2 regions of the Paenibacillus sp. FSL H8-0548 genome follow, and region 2 is predicted to be linked to the other one. Evidence: a T-box and tRNA genes for the amino acid it is inferred to sense, from the RefSeq annotation. Region 2 holds a T-box; the other holds one or more tRNA genes.
What was found. The T-box of region 2 lies ahead of leuS (leucine--tRNA ligase). A T-box ahead of a tRNA ligase gene usually reads a tRNA of that ligase, here a tRNA-Leu.
Positions count from the first base shown of each region.

Region 1: it encodes a tRNA-Leu, which carries the amino acid that the T-box ahead of leuS (leucine--tRNA ligase) is inferred to sense. The anticodon was not compared.

Region 1 covers NZ_CP152049.1:1,509,680-1,521,134, reverse strand. Annotated here, with positions in the region: gene MHI37_RS06405 (ABC transporter substrate-binding protein) at 1-1,471, opposite strand, end outside; gene MHI37_RS06400 (carbohydrate ABC transporter permease) at 1,560-2,492, opposite strand; gene MHI37_RS06395 (ABC transporter permease subunit) at 2,546-3,523, opposite strand; gene MHI37_RS06390 (helix-turn-helix domain-containing protein) at 3,651-5,264, opposite strand; gene MHI37_RS06385 (histidine kinase) at 5,257-7,008, opposite strand; gene MHI37_RS06380 (hypothetical protein) at 7,143-7,889, opposite strand; gene MHI37_RS06375 (ABC transporter ATP-binding protein) at 7,886-8,584, opposite strand; gene MHI37_RS06370 (GntR family transcriptional regulator) at 8,598-8,972, opposite strand; tRNA gene MHI37_RS06365 (tRNA-Leu) at 9,685-9,766, opposite strand; tRNA gene MHI37_RS06360 (tRNA-Arg) at 9,790-9,866, opposite strand; tRNA gene MHI37_RS06355 (tRNA-Cys) at 9,890-9,963, opposite strand; tRNA gene MHI37_RS06350 (tRNA-Gly) at 9,972-10,046, opposite strand; tRNA gene MHI37_RS06345 (tRNA-Gln) at 10,054-10,127, opposite strand; tRNA gene MHI37_RS06340 (tRNA-His) at 10,159-10,234, opposite strand; tRNA gene MHI37_RS06335 (tRNA-Trp) at 10,253-10,326, opposite strand; tRNA gene MHI37_RS06330 (tRNA-Tyr) at 10,336-10,420, opposite strand; tRNA gene MHI37_RS06325 (tRNA-Thr) at 10,424-10,499, opposite strand; tRNA gene MHI37_RS06320 (tRNA-Phe) at 10,529-10,604, opposite strand; tRNA gene MHI37_RS06315 (tRNA-Asp) at 10,619-10,695, opposite strand; tRNA gene MHI37_RS06310 (tRNA-Met) at 10,737-10,813, opposite strand; tRNA gene MHI37_RS06305 (tRNA-Val) at 10,834-10,909, opposite strand; tRNA gene MHI37_RS06300 (tRNA-Glu) at 10,975-11,049, opposite strand; tRNA gene MHI37_RS06295 (tRNA-Ser) at 11,054-11,142, opposite strand; tRNA gene MHI37_RS06290 (tRNA-Asn) at 11,147-11,222, opposite strand; rRNA gene MHI37_RS06285 (23S ribosomal RNA) at 11,337-11,455, opposite strand, start outside.
Region 2 covers NZ_CP152049.1:4,436,277-4,447,731, forward strand. Annotated here, with positions in the region: gene MHI37_RS19370 (homocysteine synthase) at 1-654, opposite strand, end outside; gene MHI37_RS19375 (ComEA family DNA-binding protein) at 754-1,317, opposite strand; gene comER (late competence protein ComER) at 1,497-2,336, shown strand; gene leuS (leucine--tRNA ligase) at 2,377-4,815, opposite strand; T-box leader at 4,897-5,142, opposite strand; gene MHI37_RS19390 (MFS transporter) at 5,227-6,483, opposite strand; gene MHI37_RS19395 (GNAT family N-acetyltransferase) at 6,545-7,789, opposite strand; gene MHI37_RS19400 (hypothetical protein) at 7,896-8,198, opposite strand; gene MHI37_RS19405 (YwbE family protein) at 8,257-8,451, opposite strand; gene MHI37_RS19410 (DEAD/DEAH box helicase) at 8,580-10,388, shown strand.

The sequences.
Region 1 (11,455 bases), 2.9 Mb from region 2:
TCTTCTCGTAATCAGCTAACGTTTTATCAACATCAACCGAGCCTGATTCTAGAGCTCTTTGGTATTGACGAATGACGTTTGCAAGAGCGCCAACTTCCGCTTTTACCGGCTCGCTGTCAAAGACGAAGCCTAGAGCAGGCGATACCTTAGCGTTTTGGTTGAATTCTTCGAATTTTTTCCATTTGTCTGGATCCTCTGAATCCCAAACGTAGTTAAGGAATTGACTTCCGAACATCCAGTTTGCGCCAGGATTGTAATTAGCCGTGTTGCCAGTAGCCGTAATAATTTCACCATTGCGAGTGAAATGCTCGCCTTCAATACCGTAGTTAAGAAGGTTGTTAATTTCCTTGTCTGTATGAAGCAGGTTAATCAGCATCATAGCGCGAGCCGGATCTTTCGATGTAAAGGAAATTCCAAGCATAGAGCCTGCTGTTTCTGATGTAGCAACTGTTTTTTCAGTCATCATAATTTGTGCAAGCTTGCCTGACAATCCAGAAGCGCTTGCAATCTCAGAGTCTTTGCCTGGCTTCATTGGTTCAATCGTGGAGAAAACCGTTCCAGCCTTCCATGCATCTGCCGAGGCAACCTGAGTCGTTGCCGCATCTGCATTAATATAGCCCTTTTTGAAGTAATCACGAGTAAGATTCAGATATTCCTTGTAACGATCAAGCTTCTCCTGCGGAGCTACCGTAGTATCGTCTGCATCTTTCAAAATCGCTCCAGGAATCGTGGAATCACCCAAGAAATCATAGTTAGCGAAGAAATGGGAGTTGAAAACGCCGCCTGTTGTATAGAGCGGTGTCAAATCAGGCCTTTTCTCTTTTACCACTGCATAGACAGCATCCAAATCTTGAGGTGTCTTTACATTGCTCATATCGATACCCAGCTCGTCGGTTACGTCTTTGCGATAAACGATACCTCCAGCAGCTGCAAGCTCTTTATTTGTTGGAATTCCGTAGCTTTTGTTATTGATCTTGGAGCCTTCAATGAAAGCCGGATCAAGTGAGCTTGTAATGCCTTGACCATACTCTGCAAGAAGGTCGCCGAGCTCCATGAACGCTCCTTTGGCAACATATTTTGCATGGCCATTCCACTGTGCGGTGAACACGATGTCTACTTCTTCTTGAGAAGCTACCATCAGATTGATTTTATCGTCCCAAGCGCCCCAATCAATCGGTCTAAGATCGATCGTTGCATTGATTTTTTCAGTAAGAATTTTATTTAAAGCTTCTTCAATCTTTTTCTCATCAGCTTGCGGTGTACCAGGATACACAAGTGAAATTTGGTATGGCTTCAATTCATTAGAAGGCGATTCTTCATTAGCTTTCACAGGCTTGTCGGTAGCGGCAGCCGCTTCCTTCGTTGGCTGAGTATTATTTTTTGCGTTGTTGCCTGAGCATGCAGATACAATTAGTACGACGGTCATCAACATGAGTAGAAGCATAGATGTTTTTTGTTTAGTTTGCTTCATAGCGGGTGGACCTCCCTCAAAAATTTGGTTTTGTATGCTAAACCGGATTTTCCGGATAAAGCCAAATCAACAATTTGATAGTTTGCTACTAGCCCTTAACAGCACCGACAGTCAGCCCTTTTACAAAATACTTTTGGAAAAACGGATAAGCGAATATGATTGGGCCAATACCGACAACAACCATCGCCATACGGACCGTTTCACTTGGAAACCTGAACGTTCCGCCCGCTGCTTGAATGGCTGCTGCTGCCGTGCTGTTGTTCGCAAGAAACTGAATGTTCAGCATCGTCTTATACATCAAGTATTGAACGGTTATATTGCTTTCCTTCGTAATGAACACGAGGCTTAGAAACCAATCATTCCAATAGGTGAGTGTCTGGAAGAGCGCAACAGTCGCAAGTACTGGAAGCGATAAGGGCAATACAATTTTCACAAAAATCGTAAGCTCACCCGCTCCGTCAATTTTCGCTGACTCCAAAATCGCAGTAGGAATCGTCGTCTGGAAGAACGTCCTTATAATAAGGACGAAGAAGGCAGCTACCAGAAGGGGCATAATAAGCGCTATCAATGTATCCTTCACGCCAAGTGTCCGTACATAAACGAGATACCAAGGAACAAGCCCGCCGGAGAACAGCATTGTAAAGAATACGAAGAAGGTGAAAAATTTAGCGTGTGGAAAATCTGCTCTCGATATGGGATAAGCGTACAACGCCATAACGACAAGACTAGTCACTGTTCCAACGATAGTTACAAAGATGGAAATGGTATAAGAGCGAATGATTTGGGTCGCATCCCTGAACAGAAACTCATAAGCCCCCAAATCAAGCTTAGATGGAATAAACTGATAACCTTCTCGAATAACTGTCGATTCATCCGTAATCGATACCATGACGATCAACACTAGCGGTATTATACAAAGCAGGGAATAAATAATGAAGAATACATTGATGCCTAGAGAAGCCGGACTCGACAATTGATTTTTCGGATTGGATCCAGATGATATGACCTCGGCTGCTTCCATAGGTTCACCTCCATAAAATTTTCATAAAAAAGTAAGGTTTGTTTTGACGGATGTTAGAATAATGCATTCTCTTTATTGATGCGGCGCACAACCCAGTTCGATAAGAAGACAAGCGAGAAGCCGATAATCGATTGCAAGAGCCCTGCAGCAGATGACAACCCAATGTCTCCAACCGTGAGGAAGGTTCGATACACATACGTATCAATAACATTTGTAACTGGGAACAGCACGCCAGATTCTCGAGGGACTTGGAAAAACAGCCCGAAATCCGCATTGAAGATTTTTCCGATCTGCAGCAGCGTCATTATCGTAATGACAGGCATGATGAGAGGAATGGTAATATTCGTCATTTGCTTCCATTTGCTTGCTCCATCAATCGTAGCAGCCTCGTAATATTCATCATCAAGCCCGATGATAGCGGCCATATAAATTACCGTAAAGTAGCCCATGCTTTTCCATGTATTCACAAGCGGCAAAATGTAAGGCCATACCGACTCTGTAAAGTACCACTGCACCTTCTCCATCCCTAAAGCTGGAAGCAGAGAGCTGTTCAGATATCCATGCTCATCGCTCAAGAAGCCGAAGACAAGATAACTGATAACAACCATCGACAGGAAGTAAGGGAGAAACATAATCGTTTGATGCAGCTTGGCTAGAAATCTACTCCTAATTTCATTGAGCATAATTGCGAAGGTAAGCGGGAAAAACAAGTTCAAGACTATAAACCCTGAGTTATACAAAAGTGTATTTCGTGTAATAACCCAGGCATCTGAGGTTTTGAATAAATATTCAAAGTTCTTTAGTCCGCTCCAAGGGCTGCCTAGTATTCCGTCTGCGTAGTTAATGTTTTTGAAAGCAATGATAATCCCGAACATTGGAATATAATTGTTTAACACTAGCAGCACAATAGCTGGCAGCATCATGAGATAGAACATCCAGTATTTGCGGAAGATACGCATTTGTGAAATCTTCTTTACTGATTTTTTTGGAATATAGGCGGCTGCAGCCTCATCTGACGTTGGTATCGCCATCGCCTTCCCCCTCCTCTTTCTAGGTCTCTTTTTGTTTACTTGTTTCTTTCTTGAACTTATTGTATAAAAAAAAGACGCCGACATCTGTCGGCGCCGTGACTATATTAACGGTACGGTGACTTCTCCTTTATACATCCTGATACTTTTTGCGATATTCCTGCGGCGTCAAGCCGGTCATCTTTTTAAATAGCTTAGAGAAATGCGAGAAGTTGGCATAACCTACGTTTAACGCAACATCACTAACCCGATTATTCGTCTTCTCGAGCTCAGCTTTCGCCTTCGTAATACGCAATCGCACCAAATAATCCGTTAAGGAGAAACCGGTCTCTCTTCGGAATAGACGAGACAAATACGCCGGATTCAAGTAAACCTCCTCAGCCGCATGCTCACGGCTGAATTCCTCTCCAAGATGCTCCTCCATATAACGCTGTACTTTCCCTACTACCTGAGAAACATCCTTACCGTTTTGGCCGGCGTATTCCGTAATTTGCAAACATAGCTGCTGTGACCACGTTCTCATTCTAGGCAATGATTTAAGAACGTTCTCCCCAACCTCCCACTCTTTATTCATAAATACATCTGTCATTTGCACTGATTTTTTATTGAGCCATTGAAATAGCATATTCATAAAACCATAATAAAACGAAGCCATAAATGTATAATCTACTTTGCTTTCCTGCATTTGATCGAAACACTCATCTATTCGAAGTGACAATTCCGTCTGCTTGCCCGACTCAAGCAATAATGCCCAATCGGAAAAAGGCGTTGGCGTCAGACCGCTCTGCCCCTGATTTGGCAAATGGTTTCGCTCCATAATAACAGCGCATGTTTCGCTTACATTGCAGCGCTCCAACGATAGCAGCGCTTGTACAGCTGTACGAAGACGCGTCGCCTCTGTTATCTCTCCGATATAGCAGGACAGCTGACAATGCAGCATCCCTCTGCACTGCTGAATAAAGCTGTTGCAGCGTTCAGCAATCACCTCTGGCGAGATCTCATCCCTAGAGGGTAAGCTGTAAAACAACACATACATAATGCCGCTGCCATCCTGCACGATATGACCTGGATCGCCCTGAAGCACAAGCTCCTCGGCTGCATTTTTGATTCCGTATGTCATAATTTCCTCATCGCGAGCGGACCATTCCTCACGCCACTGCTCAATGCTAATAAGTATGATGCGAAGCTGACTGTCAGCTTGCAGCGGCAATGCATAGTTTTGCATAGCAGCTTCTAGCTGCTCGGGTGCTGCCGAGATCCTGTAGTGGATCACATCCTGCCAGAATCGTTCGATTAAGATGGGACGCTGCTTGCTCCACTGCTCATAAAACAAGCTATATGTACCGCGTATTTTTTCCAGTTCGTCCATTTCACGAACCTTGTTCAGTGCTTCGTTTACACAAGCCTTTAATGCGCTATGATCAATAGGCTTGAGCAAATAATCGAAGCAGTCGAGCTGAACCGCTTGCTGGGCATATTTGAAATCCGCATGTCCTGTCAGAAAGATCGTTACACTTGATGGAGAGTGCTCATTGACCCACCCCAGCAATTCGATTCCACTCTGGTTTGGCATATCAATATCCGATAACATAACATGGATCTTATGCTCTGTCAGCAGCAATTGCGCTTCCTCCGCATCAATTGCCGTGTAAATATTAGCAATGGGCAGCGTCGACCAATCAATCCCCTCTACGACGCCACGAATCGCAATTTCCTCATCATCTACAACCAATAAATTATACAATGGCTTTCCCGCCCTCCATCAGCTTTGGAAATACAATAACAATAATGGCACCACTGCCCTCCGTTTGATTACGGAACGTAATCGATGTCTTCTCGCCATACAGCAGCTGAAGCCGATGGATTACGTTCATGATGCCAAGCCTGCTGGTTTCGCCTTCTTGTAAAGGCTCCATGCGCTGCAGCTTTGACAGCACCTCGGCGCTAAAGCCTACTCCATTATCGCTAATGGTAAGAGAAAACTCATTCTCATCAGACATCTCTGCCGTTATATTAATTTGGAACAGCTGACGCCTATTTTTAAACCCATGAATAATCGAATTTTCCACAAACGGTTGGACAGTTAATGCCGCTATAGGATAATCCAATACGTCATCCATACCATTGAAGATACATTCAAGCTTACCCGGAAAGCGGATTTTTTGGATCGTCATATAATTTTCGATATGAAGCAGCTCTTCCTTAAGCATGATCGTGTCCCGATTTGCCTTCATAATAAATCGAAAATAATCAGCGAGATGCAGCGACATCTTTTTCACCGATTCGGTATCGCCCAGTGCAGCTAGATTATAAATAATATTTAGACTGTTCATATAGAAGTGCGGATTAATCTGAGCCTGAAGCTGCTTAAGCTCCCCCTGCTTCACTCGAAGCTGCTCCTCATACACATCGATTTTTAACGTTTTGATCTGTTCCGCCATAATGTTGAAGGTATTGCCAAGAAACTCGAACTCTAAAGTTTTATTCTTTTTGAGTCTCACATCGAGCATCCCAAGAGAAATTTTCTTCATTCCTAAAATGAGCTCAGTCAGCGGTTTAAACAGCATATTTCTCATAAAGAACAAATAAATAAGCAAAATGGCTAAAAAACCGATCGGGGCGATTAACGTTGCATTTCTAAAGAACAATAGATTGCGCAGCAGCGTTTCCTCTGGGATGACAACACGGTATGCGATATTTACCATATCGCTCATTCTGTTCATCACAAGATAGGACTTCCCTGTCTTCCGATCCGTCAAGGACTCATAGGGCATATCCGAAATTTGATAGCTGAGATTTAGCGGTGCCAGATTCTCCGTTAGTGACTGGGTTAGCCGATCGCCGTCGCGCAAATAAATGCCATTATGACCGATGTCACCATCGCTCCATTGAATAGACAGCATTTTGTTAATATCCTGTACCTTTATCATCGCTCCGACAAAAAGACCATCAGCAACCTTTATAAAGTTAATTAGAAAATATGTCCCAGGCATGCGATTATCGGCTCTTACCTCCCAACTGTGCTGATCGTTCATCATCAAATTTTCCTCGGTCGTCATGTTATCCATGTGAGTCTTAATGATTTTTTTCGTATCATTATATATGCTGTTTGTTCCGAATATAATATCGTCCTTATGATACAAGAATACAGCGTCGATAATATTATAAACGCCAACATCCCGGTTAAGCTTGGAGTCAATTCTAATTTTCGTCAGTGTGTAGCCATCATTCTCCATCGGATAGGACATAAGCAGACCGACATCTGAATCCAGCACTGACATTTTATAAAGATAATCATTAATTTGCGATAAATTGTTGTCCGTCTGCCCTACATAAATATCGAGCGTATTTCGGTAGGTTTCAGAGACCTTCTCTCGAACAATATCACGCGAGTAGCTGTTATTGATCAGCATATAAATAACAACCGGCAGCATAACTGCCATAAACCCGATTACCAGTCGAGCTCTAATCGATTTGCTGAACCTCACGCCTTCATTTCCCCCTAGTAGTATTCAGAATATCTCTAATACTACCATTTAAAGCGTTTTCTTAACATCATAAAAAAAAGACATATCAGAGTCCCCATTAAAGGAATCCTAATATGCCATTTCTCTATTTAGCCTTAAAGCTCCACTTTCTTATTTAACAAATATATCATCAATGTTAAAAGACTTGCGGTAATGACTAGGTCCAGCAGAAATGGTCCGAATAAAAAATCCGTATTAAACGAAGAACCTAAAGAAATACTGTTCAACCCTGCATCAGTGCTATTTAACGAAATAATACCGAATGACGACTCATCTTGATTAAATAGCAGATGATCAATCCATACAGCAAAGCTTTGTACTGCGAAGAAAAAGACGATACCTATCCAAGCAGAGCGCTTAATACGAAAGCTGCGTGCAACTGTAATTGAAGCAAGAATAGCTATAATTGCAGCAGTGTATGACCATATTCCAGTTAAGATAACGCTAAACCAGCCCCACCCTGTAAACTCAACGTACTCACTTATATTTATATCTAGGAACACGCTATAAAGCAGAAAATGAATGGCTGCAATTGCTGTAACCAATATCCACACAATCCAGCTGAGTACAATCGATGCCCCAATCCCTTGGATGGGATGAAGCGGCAGCAGCCTGCGGCTGAAAGACTTAATATTACCGTCAAACGTCTTGCAGCAATGGATGAACAGCATGAGCATCACCATAATATAACCGAAAATACTCAGCGGAATAACGAGCACTTCATCCCAATTTCTCAAGGAGCCTGTTATACTGAGTGCTGCTTCCAAAATGATCAATATTGCAAGTGTGCTGAGAATACCATCGTTGCTTCGTTTCCAGTCATATTTCAGCAGCTTCATCATTCTCCAAACACCTCCTTGAACATTTCATCCACACTTTTCCCATGAGCGGTGCGAAGATTTTCCACTTCATCATGCAGCACGATTCTTCCCTCACGTAGAAACACAACCTCATCAAAGATTCGCTCTATATCACGTACGAGATGAGTCGATACAATCAGGCTGCTTTCCTCATGGAAATAGTTCACAATGGCATCTAATATTTTCGCTCTGGCAACGGGGTCTACTCCGCCGATCGGCTCATCAAGCAAATAAAGCTTTGCATTGCGAGACAAGGTAAGGGTTAGCTGTAATCGCTCATTCATGCCTTTAGATAAAGAGCTCACACGATTGTTCATATCCAGCTTCATAAACTCAAGCATTTCCTTTGCTTTGCCACTGTCGAAATCTGGATAAAAGTCTCTGTAAAAATCAATAGCATCTTTAACACGCATCCAATTTTCCGTTAAAGGCTTATCAGGCATAAATGAGGTAAATGCTTTGGTTTCTCTCCCTACTAGCTGTCCCCCTACCTTAACGGCACCGGCTGTAGGATGAATAAGACCTGCAGCAATTTTCATTAATGTACTCTTACCGCTGCCATTGCTCCCTAAGAGACCGATAATTTTTCCAGGCTGTAACGTAATGGATACATCATTTAATGCTTTTTTTCCTGCATAAGACTTGGATACATTAGTCAGCTGCAAAATATTTTCCACGCTTGTTTCACTCCTATTCGGTATCATTCTTTTCCACAGCCTGGCTAACGATCGTTACGATATCGTTGCTGGCAAAACCAAGCTCCTGCATCCCTTGGATAAATCGACCGAGCAATTCGCCCGCCATTTCCTTCTTGATCTCCATAATCTTCGACTCCTCGCTAGTCACATATCGGCCAAGCCCCCGCCTTGTTTCTACAATTTGCTCACGTTCGAGCTCTTGAAAGGTACGCTGCACCGTATTCGGATTAATTTGCAGTTGTAGCGCCAATTCCCGTACCGCTGGTATTTTATCACCGGCCTTAAGATTCCCGATAATAATTTCTTTTTTTATATAGTTCATGATTTGCAAATAGATCGGCATATTATTATCGAATTCAATACTCATAATTTCACTACTCCCTTCTAGATCCCCACTTTAATCAGAGAATCTTTCCTATACAAGTTGAACTGGAAATTTACGTTGTGGGCGCTGCGCGAGTAGATCATTTTTTAAGTTCAACTTATATAGATCTCATAATAGGTGTTTAATTATTTTCATCCACCGTGTACCTGTGTGTTAGTTAAATGGTACACTGTATTCATTAAGTTGTAAATAGTCGATTATAAAAAAAATTCAAACACAATAAAATACAAGATGAAACGGCTGTCGCCGTCCTTATGGCGGTAGCGCGTTTCATTCCAGAGAAATATAGAGAATGTATGCAAAATGATATACTTTCCTATATTTGAACAAAATCACCCTTACGGGTGATTGGAAATCGCAGACGCATCAGCTCAACCTTCTAACGGAAACCACAGACGCTAAATCTCCTTTATTGTTCGTTTCTAGATTCTAACGGAAACACTCGCCTCTATTTGTACCCTACATGCCCGATCTCGCTTCATTTCTGCGTAATAGCGTCTCCCACTTCCGTTAAAATGTAGCGCTAATCCAAAATGCAACTTTAGCGTCTCTGGCTTCCGTTAGCTTTCGTTATCTGCTCTCTCACTGCTGCCGCAGCATCGTTATCGACTGGTTCGGAGAATGTATAGTTTCCTATAAAACACAAAAAAGCTCCTAAGATCAAATTGATCTTAAGAGCTTGCGTTAGATTAATTGGTGCCGATGAGAGGACTCGAACCTCCACGGTTTCCCTCACGATTTTGAGTCGCGCGCGTCTGCCATTCCGCCACATCGGCATATCGTATTTATTTTCAAAAAATGGCGTGCCCTAAGAGATTCGAACTCCTGGCCTTTTGATTCGTAGTCAAACGCTCTATCCAGCTGAGCTAAGGGCACATATAGTGTTCATTAAAAATTTGTGGAGGCGCCACCCAGACTCGAACTGGGGGTAGAGCTTTTGCAGAGCTCTGCCTTACCACTTGGCTATGGCGCCAACAAAAATGGAGCGGAAGACGGGAATCGAACCCGCGACCCTCGCCTTGGCAAGGCGATGCTCTACCGCTGAGCCACTTCCGCAAACAAATGGCTGGGGATTCAGGATTCGAACCTGAGATGACGGAGTCAAAGTCCGTTGCCTTACCGCTTGGCTAAACCCCAACGTTTTTTTTGCTAAACAATTAAATAATAATGGGGCGATCGAGGGGAATTGAACCCCCGAATGTCGGATCCACAAACCGATGCGTTAACCACTTCGCCACGACCGCCACGTTTAGTTATTTAATTGGCAGGGGCAGCAGGAATTGAACCCACACCAAAGGTTTTGGAGACCTTTGTTCTACCTTTAAACTATGCCCCTAAAGAAAAATGGTGGAGGATGATGGATTCGAACCACCGAACTCAGAGAGAGCAGATTTACAGTCTGCCGTGTTTAGCCACTTCACTAATCCTCCATATGGTGCCGTCGAGAGGACTTGAACCCCCAACCTACTGATTACAAGTCAGTTGCTCTACCAGTTGAGCTACAACGGCATATTTACTTATTACTACTCGTACAAAAATGGTGGCTCGGGACGGAATCGAACCGCCGACACGAGGATTTTCAGTCCTCTGCTCTACCGACTGAGCTACCGAGCCTGATGTTGATTAAATGGCGGAGCTGACGGGATTCGAACCCGCGGTCTCCTGCGTGACAGGCAGGCATGTTGGGCCACTACACCACAGCTCCACATCATATCTCGGAATTAACCGATAGCTAAAACTTTTTTTTGGTTGCGGGGGCAGGATTTGAACCTGCGGCCTTCGGGTTATGAGCCCGACGAGCTACCGGGCTGCTCCACCCCGCGTCATTAATAATCAAGAAATATGGTGGAGGATGACGGGATCGAACCGCCGACCCTCTGCTTGTAAGGCAGATGCTCTCCCAGCTGAGCTAATCCTCCATGTTGAGCGACCTTTATATCTTATCATAGGCCATTCTTTGTGTCAATATTTTTTTAGAAATTATTGGTGACCCGTAGGGGACTCGAACCCCTGTTACCTCCGTGAAAGGGAGGTGTCTTAACCACTTGACCAACGGGCCTTACTGGCAGAGAGGAAGGGATTCGAACCCTCGAGACCTTTTGAGCCTACACGATTTCCAATCGTGCTCCTTCGACCACTCGGACACCTCTCTATAATGGCTCCCCGAACAGGACTCGAACCTGTGACAACTCGATTAACAGTCGAGTGCTCTACCAACTGAGCTATCAGGGAATATAAATCACTTTCAAAGCAAGTTGCGCCCTGAAAACTGGATACGAAAGTTAGGTTTGCTGAAAACCTGTTCTGCTGCTGTCTACCGGATGTATGGGTCCGAGTAAACGTGTTTAGGATAAGCCCTCGACCGATTAGTATTCGTCAGCTACACACATTGCTGTGCTTCCACCCCGAACCTATCAACCTCGTCGTCTTCAAGGGGTCTTACATACTGGGAAATCTCATCTTGA
Region 2 (11,455 bases):
AGAAGTACCGTGGCCGCCGATAAACTTTGTCGCTGAGTGAACGACAATGTCTGCACCATGCTCAATCGGTCTGCACAAATATGGGCTTGGGAACGTATTGTCTACGATAAACGGAATACCGTTCTCATGCGCAATTGCAGCAACAGCTTCTATGTCGATAATATCACCTTTGGGGTTGCCGATCGTTTCAGCAAAAACTGCTTTTGTACGTTCATTAATAGCGCCGCGGAAATTTTCAGGATCCGATGGGTCTACAAAACGTACCGTAATGCCCAGCTTCGCAAGTGTAATGGAAAATAGATTGTATGTACCGCCGTAAAGACTCGTTGCAGAAACAATCTCGTCACCTGCACCTGCGATATTCAGAATCGCATATGTAATCGCTGCTTGACCTGAAGCCACTGCCAGCGCCGCTGGAGCACCTTCCAGCTCAGCTACCCGCTTCTCAAAAACATCCGATGTCGGGTTCATTATTCTGGAATAAATATTGCCAAATTCCTGCAGTGAAAATAGATTCGCTGCATGATCTGTATCTTTGAATCCGTACGATGTCGTTTGGTAAATAGGTACCGCGCGCGACATCGTTGTCGGATCGATTTGTTGGCCTCCGTGGACGGTTAGCGTATCAAGAGAAAGCTTGCGTTGTTCTGACATTTTCTCGACTCCTTCAAATGAAGTTATAAATAATCTCATTACACTGCTGAAAGCGGATTCTTCTGACAAAATAATCCGCTCCCATCCATTCTCTCACAATTATGGACGAGCGACAATGCTCTCTTTTATTCCTTGCAGCAGTTTTTCTCCAATCCCTTTGACACGGAGCAAATCCTCAGCCGAAGTGAAGCTTCCGTTTCTTTCTCTATCCTCAATAATGGCCTGAGCCTTTGCAGGGCCAATGCCTTTCAGCCCGTCAAGCTCAGCTGCTGTTGCCCGGTTAATGTCAAGCCTGCCGTCATTTACAGCAATCGCCGTTGATTCCATAGCCTCCATCGCTTTGCTTGGCTCCACGTCTGGAGCAGGTGGTTCGGCTGCTATAGCTTCATTCTCCTTTGGGGCAAGACCCGTGGTTTTCCCGGCTATGCTCTCTGAATGATTAGCATCAGCGATATCGCTTGACTCCTGCAAGACTTCCTCAGCAATGGGTTCATCCAATGATGCGAATGCACTTTCTACTGCTTCATTTAGAGGAATCCATTCACCGGTCGCCACTTGTTTAGGCTCCATAAGAGCCGTTGCCAATAAAATAACGGCAGTCAAAATGCAAATGACAGCAAGCATCAGCTGCTTGCTAGAAAGCCCATTCCTAACTGAATACAATAGAGCACTTCCTTTCGACATCTATTTTAGGAATAATTGACATATAGAACAAGTCCTGCGGAATAAAGTATGAGAGCAAGCGAATACGGTTATTTTGACTCGGGATTTGCTCGCGCATAGCTATCTATTGCTTAAATGCAGCTGGCTTTGCTCTCGCCAAACCTATAGGAGGGTTCAGCATGAATGTCGGATTTATCGGGACGGGCACAATGGGAAGCCTGCTCATTGAAGCTTTGATTGCATCGGGCGCTTTATCTCCTTCACAAATTTCGATAAGCAATCGCACCTTTGCAAAAGCGAAAGCGTTGGCCGACCGTTACTTCGGCATGAGAGCCGAATATACGAACGCCGGAGCAGCGTACGGCTGCGATATCATCTTCTTGTGTGTCAAACCGCTGGAATTCAAAAAAGCAGTCGACGAATTAAAGCCGATCATTCGTCCAAACCAAATTGTTGTATCCATAACCAGCCCTGTGCTTATCTCACATTTGGAGGGCGAACTCGATTGCAAAATCGCGAAGGTGATTCCCAGTATTACAAACTATGTATGGAGCGGAGCCTCGCTTTGCATATACGGTCAGAGAATTGACGAGGAAGATAAACAGCTGCTGGAGGATTTGTTATCCCATATCAGCGAGCCGCTGCGAATTGATGAGAGCTATACCCGTATCGTATCGGATTTATCAAGCTGCGGCCCAGCCTTCATCTCCTTTTTATTGGAACAGTTCGTTGATGCGGCTGTAGAGGAAACTGGCATTGGCCGCGAAGAAGCACAGCGAGTAGCGAGCGCCATGCTGCTAGGAACAGGCCTGCTGTTAACGGAAGGCGGTTTAACGCCTGCTGATATTCAAGCGAGAGTCGCCGTACCAGGCGGCATTACGGCCCAAGCGCTGCATTTGTTGAGACGTGAGACGGATGGTGTTTTTAATCAGCTGATTCGCACAACCCATGCCAAATTCAATGAAGATGTGGTTAAGGTTTCGACCGCCTTTATAGGCGAAGAGGTGAACGGTCAATAGCTGTTCTTCAGCTAAAGCCCGCTCACCTCTTCGGTATGCATTAATTTGCGACTATGTTTACAAGCTTTCCTTTAACTGCAACTACCTTGCGGATCGTTTTGCCAGCAATAAGCTCTTGTACCTTCTCGAGCTCCTTCGCCATGCTCTCCATCTCAGCAACATCCATGTCTGCTGCTATGGAAACGCGGTCCGCAATTTTCCCATTAACCTGAACCACAATTTCTACTTCCTGATCGACAGTCCAAGACTCTTCAAAGGATGGGAATGCTGCATACGATAGGGAATCGGTACGGCCAAGCTTCTCCCAAAGCTCCTCCGCTATATGCGGTGCGATTGGAGACAGCAATTGAACGAAATTCTCCATCGCTTCTTGCGGCAACGCTTCTGTTTTGTATGCTTCATTGACAAAAATCATCAATTGGCTAATTACAGTATTGAAGCGCAATCCTTCGTAATCCTCTGAAATTTTCTTAATGGAGCGATGCCATACACGCTTGAACGCATCGCTTGTTTCGCCAGCTCCGATTTTGGCACTCAAACTGCCATCCTCATTTATAAACATACGCCATACACGGCTAAGGAAACGGTAAGTTCCTTCTACACCATTCGTGTTCCAAGGCTTTGTCGCTTCGAGCGGCCCCATGAACATTTCGTACATCCGCAGCGTATCTGCACCAAATTCATTTACGATATCGTCAGGATTAATGACATTTCCGCGCGATTTGGACATTTTCTCATTATTGTTCCCAAGTATCATCCCTTGGTTAACAAGCTTATGGAACGGCTCCTTAGTATCGACTACACCAATATCATACAGCACCTTATGCCAGAAACGAGCGTAAAGCAGATGAAGCACAGCATGCTCGGCACCGCCGATATACAGATCGACTGGCAGCCATTCCTTTTGTTTCTCAGGGGAGCAAAGCTGCTCGTTGTTTTTTGGATCGATGAAGCGCAAATAATACCAGCAGCTTCCTGCCCATTGCGGCATTGTATTCGTCTCGCGGCGCCCCTTCATGCCTGTCTCAGGATCAATAATATTTACCCAATCCGTAACGACAGCAAGTGGAGACTCCCCAGTTCCCGATGGCTGGATTGCATCCACATCAGGCAGTAGAAGCGGCAGCTGATCTTCAGGTACCGTCTTCATCGTGCCATCCTCCAGGTGAATAATCGGAATCGGCTCGCCCCAGTAGCGTTGACGGCTGAACAGCCAATCGCGAAGGCGGTACGTAACTTTCCCTTTACCTTTGCCGGATGCATCCAGATGCTCAATCATCTTAGCGATTGCTTCCTCATTCGTTAATCCATTGATGAAATCAGAGTTAACATGTTTGCCATCGCCTGCATAGGCTTCCTTCGTTACATCGCCGCCTTGCACGACCTCCACGATGGGAAGATCGAATTGCTTAGCAAACTCCCAGTCACGAGCATCATGGCCTGGTACCGCCATAATCGCTCCTGTTCCGTAGCCTGCAAGTACATAATCGGCAATCCAAATCGGTGTTTTCACGCCATTTACAGGGTTAATCGCATATGCGCCTGTGAATACTCCTGATTTATCCTTAGCCAAATCGGTGCGCTCTAGATCACTTTTGCGAGCTGCTGCTTCCTGGTAGGCAGCGATAGCAGACTTCTGCTCCTCGGTTGTGATTTGGGCAACCAGCTCATGCTCAGGCGCAAGCACACAATACGTTGCTCCAAACAAAGTGTCAGGACGAGTCGTAAATACGACAACTGAAGAGTCATGGCCTTCAATATCAAAGGTAACCTCTGCTCCCTTGGATTTTCCGATCCAGTTGCGCTGCATATCCTTAATGCTCTCCGACCAATCCAGATCTTCAAGATCATCGAGCAGGCGATCCGCGTATTCGGTAATTCTTAGAATCCATTGACGCATGGGCCTACGAACAACCGGATGATTTCCGCGCTCGCTCAGACCATTAATCACTTCTTCATTTGCCAGAACTGTACCCAGTGCTTCGCACCAGTTTACTGATACTTCAGCAACGTAAGCCAATCCTCTATTATACAATTGAATGAAAATCCACTGCGTCCATTTGTAGTACTCTGGATCAGTCGTGCTGATCTCACGATCCCAATCATACGAGAAGCCAAGTGATTTAATTTGTCTGCGGAAATTATCAATGTTTTTGAACGTGATGTCACGCGGATGCTGTCCTGTATCCAGCGCATGCTGCTCAGCCGGCAAGCCAAAGGCATCCCAGCCCATAGGATGAAGCACGTTATAGCCTTTCATTCTTTTGTAGCGGGACACAATATCCGTAGCTGTGTAGCCTTCAGGATGACCGACATGCAATCCCGCTCCAGATGGATACGGGAACATATCTAATGCGTAAAACTTAGGCTTGCCTACTTCTTCTCTAGTTTGAAATGTTTTGTTGGCATCCCAGAATTGCTGCCATTTCGGCTCGACAACAAGTGGATTATAACCGTGAAATTGCTGTTCTTGACTCATTTGTAGATTTCCTCCTAGAAATATGTACTGTGTGCTTACGTGTTCAAAAAAACATAAAACCTCCCGCCCCTAGCGATTATCGCTAGGGACGAGAGGTTGTTCTCCCGTGGTACCACCCTAGTTAGCGGCAGACATGCTTTGCCCAACGCTCACTTGTCGCCTTTATCGCAGGCCAGACGGTGCTGATCACAATCGGCAACTGCACCGATTGCTGCTTCGCACAGCTCCAAGGCGAGCTTCATTTCGCTGCAGGTCCGGCTTGCACCATAAATCACCGGCTCTCTAGGCCTAACACACGAAATTACTATTCCTCTTCAACGCTTCATATGCTTAAAATGGTTAGTTTCGATTATAAAGATCGTTCCGTTCGGTGTCAAGAGAAACGCCCTTGCTTTACCTCCCATTCCTCTTTTAATTCCCCCGCTCCGAAGCCAGCGTTTTATTGGCACCTGCACCTAAACCGGTAATCCCTAGAAGCACAGCTACAATAATAAGCATGATTAATGATAGGCTCCAATTGCTGGTCAGGTCATGTATCAGCCCGAATAGCAGCGGACCGGCAGCAGCGAGCAAATACCCTACGGACTGTGCCATCCCTGACAGCTGTGCCGATTGCTCCGTGCTGCTCGTCCGCAGCACAAAGAACATCACTGCAAGACTGAAGCCTGCCCCTCCGGACAATCCTAACATAACCATGCAAATTGGGATTAAAGCTGCATTTCCAGTTAGTAAACCAACGTAGCCGATCAGCATCAAAACAGCCGTGATCATAACAAGACCTCGTTGACTAACCTGCCGCCCTGCAATAACGGGTGTAATAAATGTTGCCGGCAGGCTGACGAATTGAAGCAGCGACAGCATCCAGCCCGCATCTGCAAGACTCATGCCTCGATCGTGCATAATTTCAGGCAGCCACGTCACATTCACATAAAAACCAAACGACTGGAGCCCCATAAATAATGTAACCTGCCATGCGAGAAGAGAACCAAACAGGCTTTCGCTTTTTTTGCTAGATGTTAATGCTCCCTTGCTCGTTCGCGGGAATTTACGGATTTGAGGAAGCCAGACCATGGTAGAAATAAGTGCTAAAGCTGCCCAGCAAATCAGCATGCCCTGCCAACCAAAGTTAAGCTCCTCTGCAATTGGAATACTCAAGCCTGAAGCAAAAGCAGCGCCTAAATTCATAACCACAGAGTACAAACCGGTCATTACTCCAACTTTTGTTGAAAAATCTCGTTTAATTAAGCTTGGCAGCAGAACGTTAGCAACCGCAATCGCCATCCCCAGCAGAACCGTTCCTGCAAACAAAGCCGCTACTGATGGTAAAGAACGAATGATAATCGCACCTGTCAAAACCACCATGGCTGCAAACAGTGTATTCTCCATACTTATGCGTTGAGCCATTCGAGGTGCAAGGGGCGAGATCAGTGCAAATGCCAGCAACGGCAATGTCGTAAGCAATCCCGTAAGTGTTCCCGAGAGGCCATATGATTGCTGTATATCTGACACAATGGGGCCGACAGCGGTAATTGATGCTCTTAGATTAGCAGAAATAAGTAAGATTCCTACTAGCAATAACCATGAGCTAGTCATTGCGGTTGCGCCAGACGCCCGCGTCAAAGCCGCATTTCCATTATTCGTATTCACAAAATATTCCTTCTTTCTCATGCTGTTCCTGCTCAAGATGATTTAGTTTCCCATTCCTACGCGCGATGCATTCAATCTGAAGCTATGTAATGCTTTCACGAACGCGGTACCAATATTCGTACTGCGGAATGTAGCCGAGCTTATCATACAAACGATTGGCTGGCGCATTATTTTTCACAACTAGTAAATATCCGTTTCTCGCACTATTGCTCTTGCCCCATTGCAGCAAGTGCAAAATAAGCTGCTCGCCGTAGCCTTTATTTCGATGTTCTTGATCCGTGACAATGTCATAAAGGCCTATCCACTCCTCTTCGATGACGGCAAACCCTCCGGCAACCGGAATTCCGTTGACATGCAGCAGCGCGAAACAAGATTTTAGCGGTGAGTGCTCCAGCATTTGGCGAGTCGTCGTTTTTTGTTCAGCGGTTAACCCACTAAATATAGCGACGGCATCAAGCCAGCTTTCGGAAGGCTCGCTCTCCAGCCAAACATCGTCATAGGTAGGGGCGCGAACTTCGGATAGATGGACGGTCTTTACAACGGTTTGGTCGATAAGCGCATAGCCGCGTGAAGCAAGCTCTTCATCAAGCGTGGCTGGCTGGCTAAGGGGCGTGATTTTGAAAGTGGTACGTATCCCTTTCTGATCATAAAGCTCCTCGCAAGCACGTATCTTGGCATCCAGCTCCAACGTGTGTCCATAAATCGGATTAATCGAGTTTGAGCGCTTCGTATAGCCGTTGGAAAAACGAAGCAGCCAGCCGTCATAGACGATCGTCCGCAAGGCAGGCCAGCCATTTAAGCTCATTTCCTCAATGCGAGTATGAAGAAGCCTCTGAATAGGCTGTATATGATGCTGATCATGCCAAATGAAATCCTTCATATATTGTTCGACTTCAAAAGGGTGCCCGTCCGCATCAGTGTAGGTTGCTGCATACTGCTCGTCCGTCAAGCTTGCTATCTTGTCCAAAATCCGCATACGGCTTTGCACCGCCTGAGCAGTCAGCACTGCGATTGATGTCGCTTTCCCATAAGTCTTCGCCAGCTCATTAAACTCATCATAATCCAAATGCTTTACAGTAAGAGGAGAAGCCTCGCTCAATTTTGCAATCGATTCTTCATAGAAATAGTCGTCCCACCGCAAAATATGTGCCACAACCTGGCGAACCGACCATTTTCCAGCGCCCAAGCTCTGATTCCAAAATCGTTCATCATATTTTTCTAAATCCGTTACGAAAGCTGTCCATTGGCCAAATTGCTGCAGCAGCTGCTCTTTTGCGATTTTAATCGTGATCCCCTCTTTTATCATAAATAGTGTAAGAGCTTCCAAACGTTTCTCTTATATTAATGGATACAGCACGAATGAGCGAGAAGATTTTTTCCTATATTTCAAAAAAAACAGCCGCTCGAATGAGCAGCTATGATTACTATTTGCTTTATGCCATGCCAAACCGCTCCAGCTGCTCCAACAAATTTGCCGCCCGCAATACTTCCCGCTGCTTAGGTCCGAGCAGATCAAAGTGCGGATACTCCGATCGATCGTGTATGTAACGCGGGTTTAGCCCGTTGTCCAGACACCAGCGCGAGAGCTTCACTCTATCGGAGCAGCCAACCTTCGTCACCGTCCGCATGTCGGGAAATCGCGGGTCCAGCCAGTAATGTGTCAGAAATGCAATCTCTCCTCTAGCAACTGCTGCCTTCCATCCCTCGAGCTCTTTTCTCTTAATGCCGAATGCCATGGGATCACTCCTTCAACTTTGGCATGACGATCACGACGAATAAGATTAGCTTAAACCCTTATGTGTGTATGTTCTTGACTCTGCCGACCTGCCCATCAGCCAGTCTTACCTTGATCCCGTGAGGATGCTTGGGCGAATTGGTTAAAATATCTTTCACGATACCTCGCGTTAGCTTGCCTGTTCGCTGGTCCTGCTTCAAAACAATATCAACCTCTATGCCCGCCTTGATGGCGGAGCGCTCTGTTCCATTCATCTTTATCATTCCTCTGCTGCTCTTAATGTTGGCTTTTAGCATAGCATAAGCAAAGTAAAGATGCACATTATAAGGACAACTGTTATACTTAACATCAAACGATGTTTATGAAAAGAGGAAATGTATTAATGTCAAACGCATTTAACGCTTTGGGTATCATTCCCAAGCTAAGCGATCTGCTTCACCAAGATGGAATTATCGAACCGACTCCGGTTCAAAAACAAGCCATTCCGCTCCTTCTTAACGGGCAGGATGTCATTGCGCAAGCACAAACGGGCACAGGCAAAACAATCGCGTTTGCTTTGCCTATTTTGCAACGAATTAATATAGAGAAAGAGCAAGTACAAGCTCTGATATTGACACCAACCAGAGAGCTTGCCATTCAAATAACGAGCGAGCTAAAAAAACTTGTTCCAGCTGTTGGCGTTAGTGTCCTCGCTGCTTATGGCGGTCAAGACGTTGATGCTCAAATACGCAAGCTGCAGCGCTCGCCTCATATTGTAGTTGCCACGCCTGGTCGACTTATCGACCATATGAAGCGTGAGACGATCAATTTGGGCAAACTTCAAATGCTAGTTCTCGATGAAGCTGATCAAATGCTCCACATGGGCTTCTTGCCTGATGTAGAGAGCATTATTTCCCAAACACCAAAGGCACGTCAGACGATGCTCTTCTCTGCTACGATGCCTGATGCAATCAGAAAGCTGGCAGCTGATTATATGAAAACCCCTGTCGATATTCGCGTACGAAGCACGAATGTCACTCTCGACAGCATTACCCAGATCGTATATGAGACGACGGATAGAACGAAGCAGCAGACGCTCGTTCATCTGCTTGAGCGCCACCAGCCCTATTTGGCTGTCGTTTTTTGCCGGACGAAGGTTCGCGCTAAGAAATTAAATAAAGAGCTGCAGGAGCTTGGCATTGAATCCGATGAGCTGCATGGCGATCTTACGCAAGCCAAGCGTGAGCAAGTTATGAAACGTTTTAGAGATGCTCGCCTTCAGGTACTCGTTGCAACAGATGTTGCAGCACGCGGCCTTGATGTGGAAGGTGTCACGCATGTATATAACTACGACGTTCCTCAGGACGGCGAGCTCTATATTCACCGGATAGGAAGAACAGGACGCGCAGGTCATGATGGCGCGGCCATTACGCTAGCGACACCTTATGACAAGAACCATCTGATCCTTATTGAGCAAAGCATCAATGCGAAGCTCACACGTCGTGCCATTGACAGTGAAGGTGTTGAAACTTCAGTCCATGTGCAAACAGGAGATCGTCTAGATAAGGGTCGCAGCAGCGGAGCAAGCAGAGGCGGCAGCCGCAGCGCAAACGGCAAACCAGCCGAAGGCGGCCGTCGTGGTCGTGAACGCACTGGCCAATCGGATCGCGGAGCAAAGCCAGGTGGCCGCAGAGGTCAGCGTGAGACCGTACGTCCGTCAAACGGCAAGCGTCCTAGCAGAACAGCAGAGGTTCGCGGTGAAGCTTCCGAAACAGCTGTTGAAAAAACCTCAGGTTGGGCGGCTCGACGCGCGGAGCGGCACGATAACGAAAACGCGGCTCGCGGTGGCGAACGTACAAGCACGCGCAGCGCCTCCCCTCGCGGCAATGAGCGTGATCGCAGCAGTTCAGCCCGTACGGGTGCAAGCCGCACTGGCGGCTTTGGCAGTCCGCGCGGCGCCGAGCATGCAGCAGGTAGAGCTTCTGCCAAAGTAGAAAGTCCTTGGGAAGCAGCGCGCAAAGATATTAAAGCAAGCAATGAGCGCGGTGCTGTTCGTGGCAAAGCTCAATCAGGCGGTCGTGGCGGTCAGCGCGGAAATTCTTCTACCGGAGGGCGCAGCAGCTCCCCAGCAGGCGGACGCAGCGGTTCACCAACAGGCGGCTCACGTGGGGGAAGCCCCTCCAATAAACCACGCGGTGGTCGTGGCCGGTAATCTGCAATAAAGCATAGGAGCGGTTTTCGCATGGCAAATTGATGCCCTGCAGAAACCGCTCCTTTCTTTTTTATCACGCAGTGATGAATGAGAAATTATTATACTAATCCATCAATGCTTTATTAACAAATGGAATGCATCAGGTTTTTTAAGTCCCCCTCCAATCCCAGCCTCTATCCTGCACCTGCGCAGGATAGAGGCTGATTTTTCACGCCCCTGGTCGTCTATACTGTACTCCATACAATATAGACACCCATATTCGTCCATAGACAGCCGAAATCAGTCCATTCTAATGCATATGTGCAGGATAGGCTGCTCGGTGAGGCTGAAAAGCACGAAGTTAGTGCAAATCTGCAGGATAGCCTGCTGCGGAGGCGAATCTACTGTGTTCGGTAGATAGTTTGCGAGCTGTGAAGAGTCTATCGTGTGCAGAAGAAGCAAGGTTCGTGCTCAAAGCAAATGTATGACTATCCTAGAACTAACCCACCGACCAACCCTCCAGCCCGTTCTCCAACAGGCTCTTCAACTAACTAATCTACTAACTCACTCACCAACCAACTACGGCGCTATCCTGCACTTTCGCAGGATAGCAGCTGGTTTTTCAAGCGCCAGCTTCCCTATGTTGCACTCCAGCACTATAGACAGCCTTATAGACGTGTCTTGAGCCGAAATCAGTCCATTCTAATGCATATGTGCAGGATAGGCTGCTCGGTGAGGCTGAAAAGCACGAAGTTAGTGCTAATGTGCAGGATAGACTGAGTGCGTGCGGAGGAAGCAGGGGTTCATGCTCGGAGCACATGTGCAGCCCACGTGGCCTGCACATGCAGTCTCACCCGCCACTTCAACAGTTACTGGACAATTCTCCTTGGAAGATAGTTAACTGAACGGTATCCAATCCGTCATTACTTGCTGCATGAATCGTTGGAATAATCGTCAGGTTGTTATGGAAACCGTGACAGATGTCCAATCCTTTAAGGGCTTTTACACATATAATACCCTATACCGAGTGGCCGGGTTACCGTTGTGAACCCAGTAGCCCGATGTCGGAATCTATTGGTAAGGGGGAA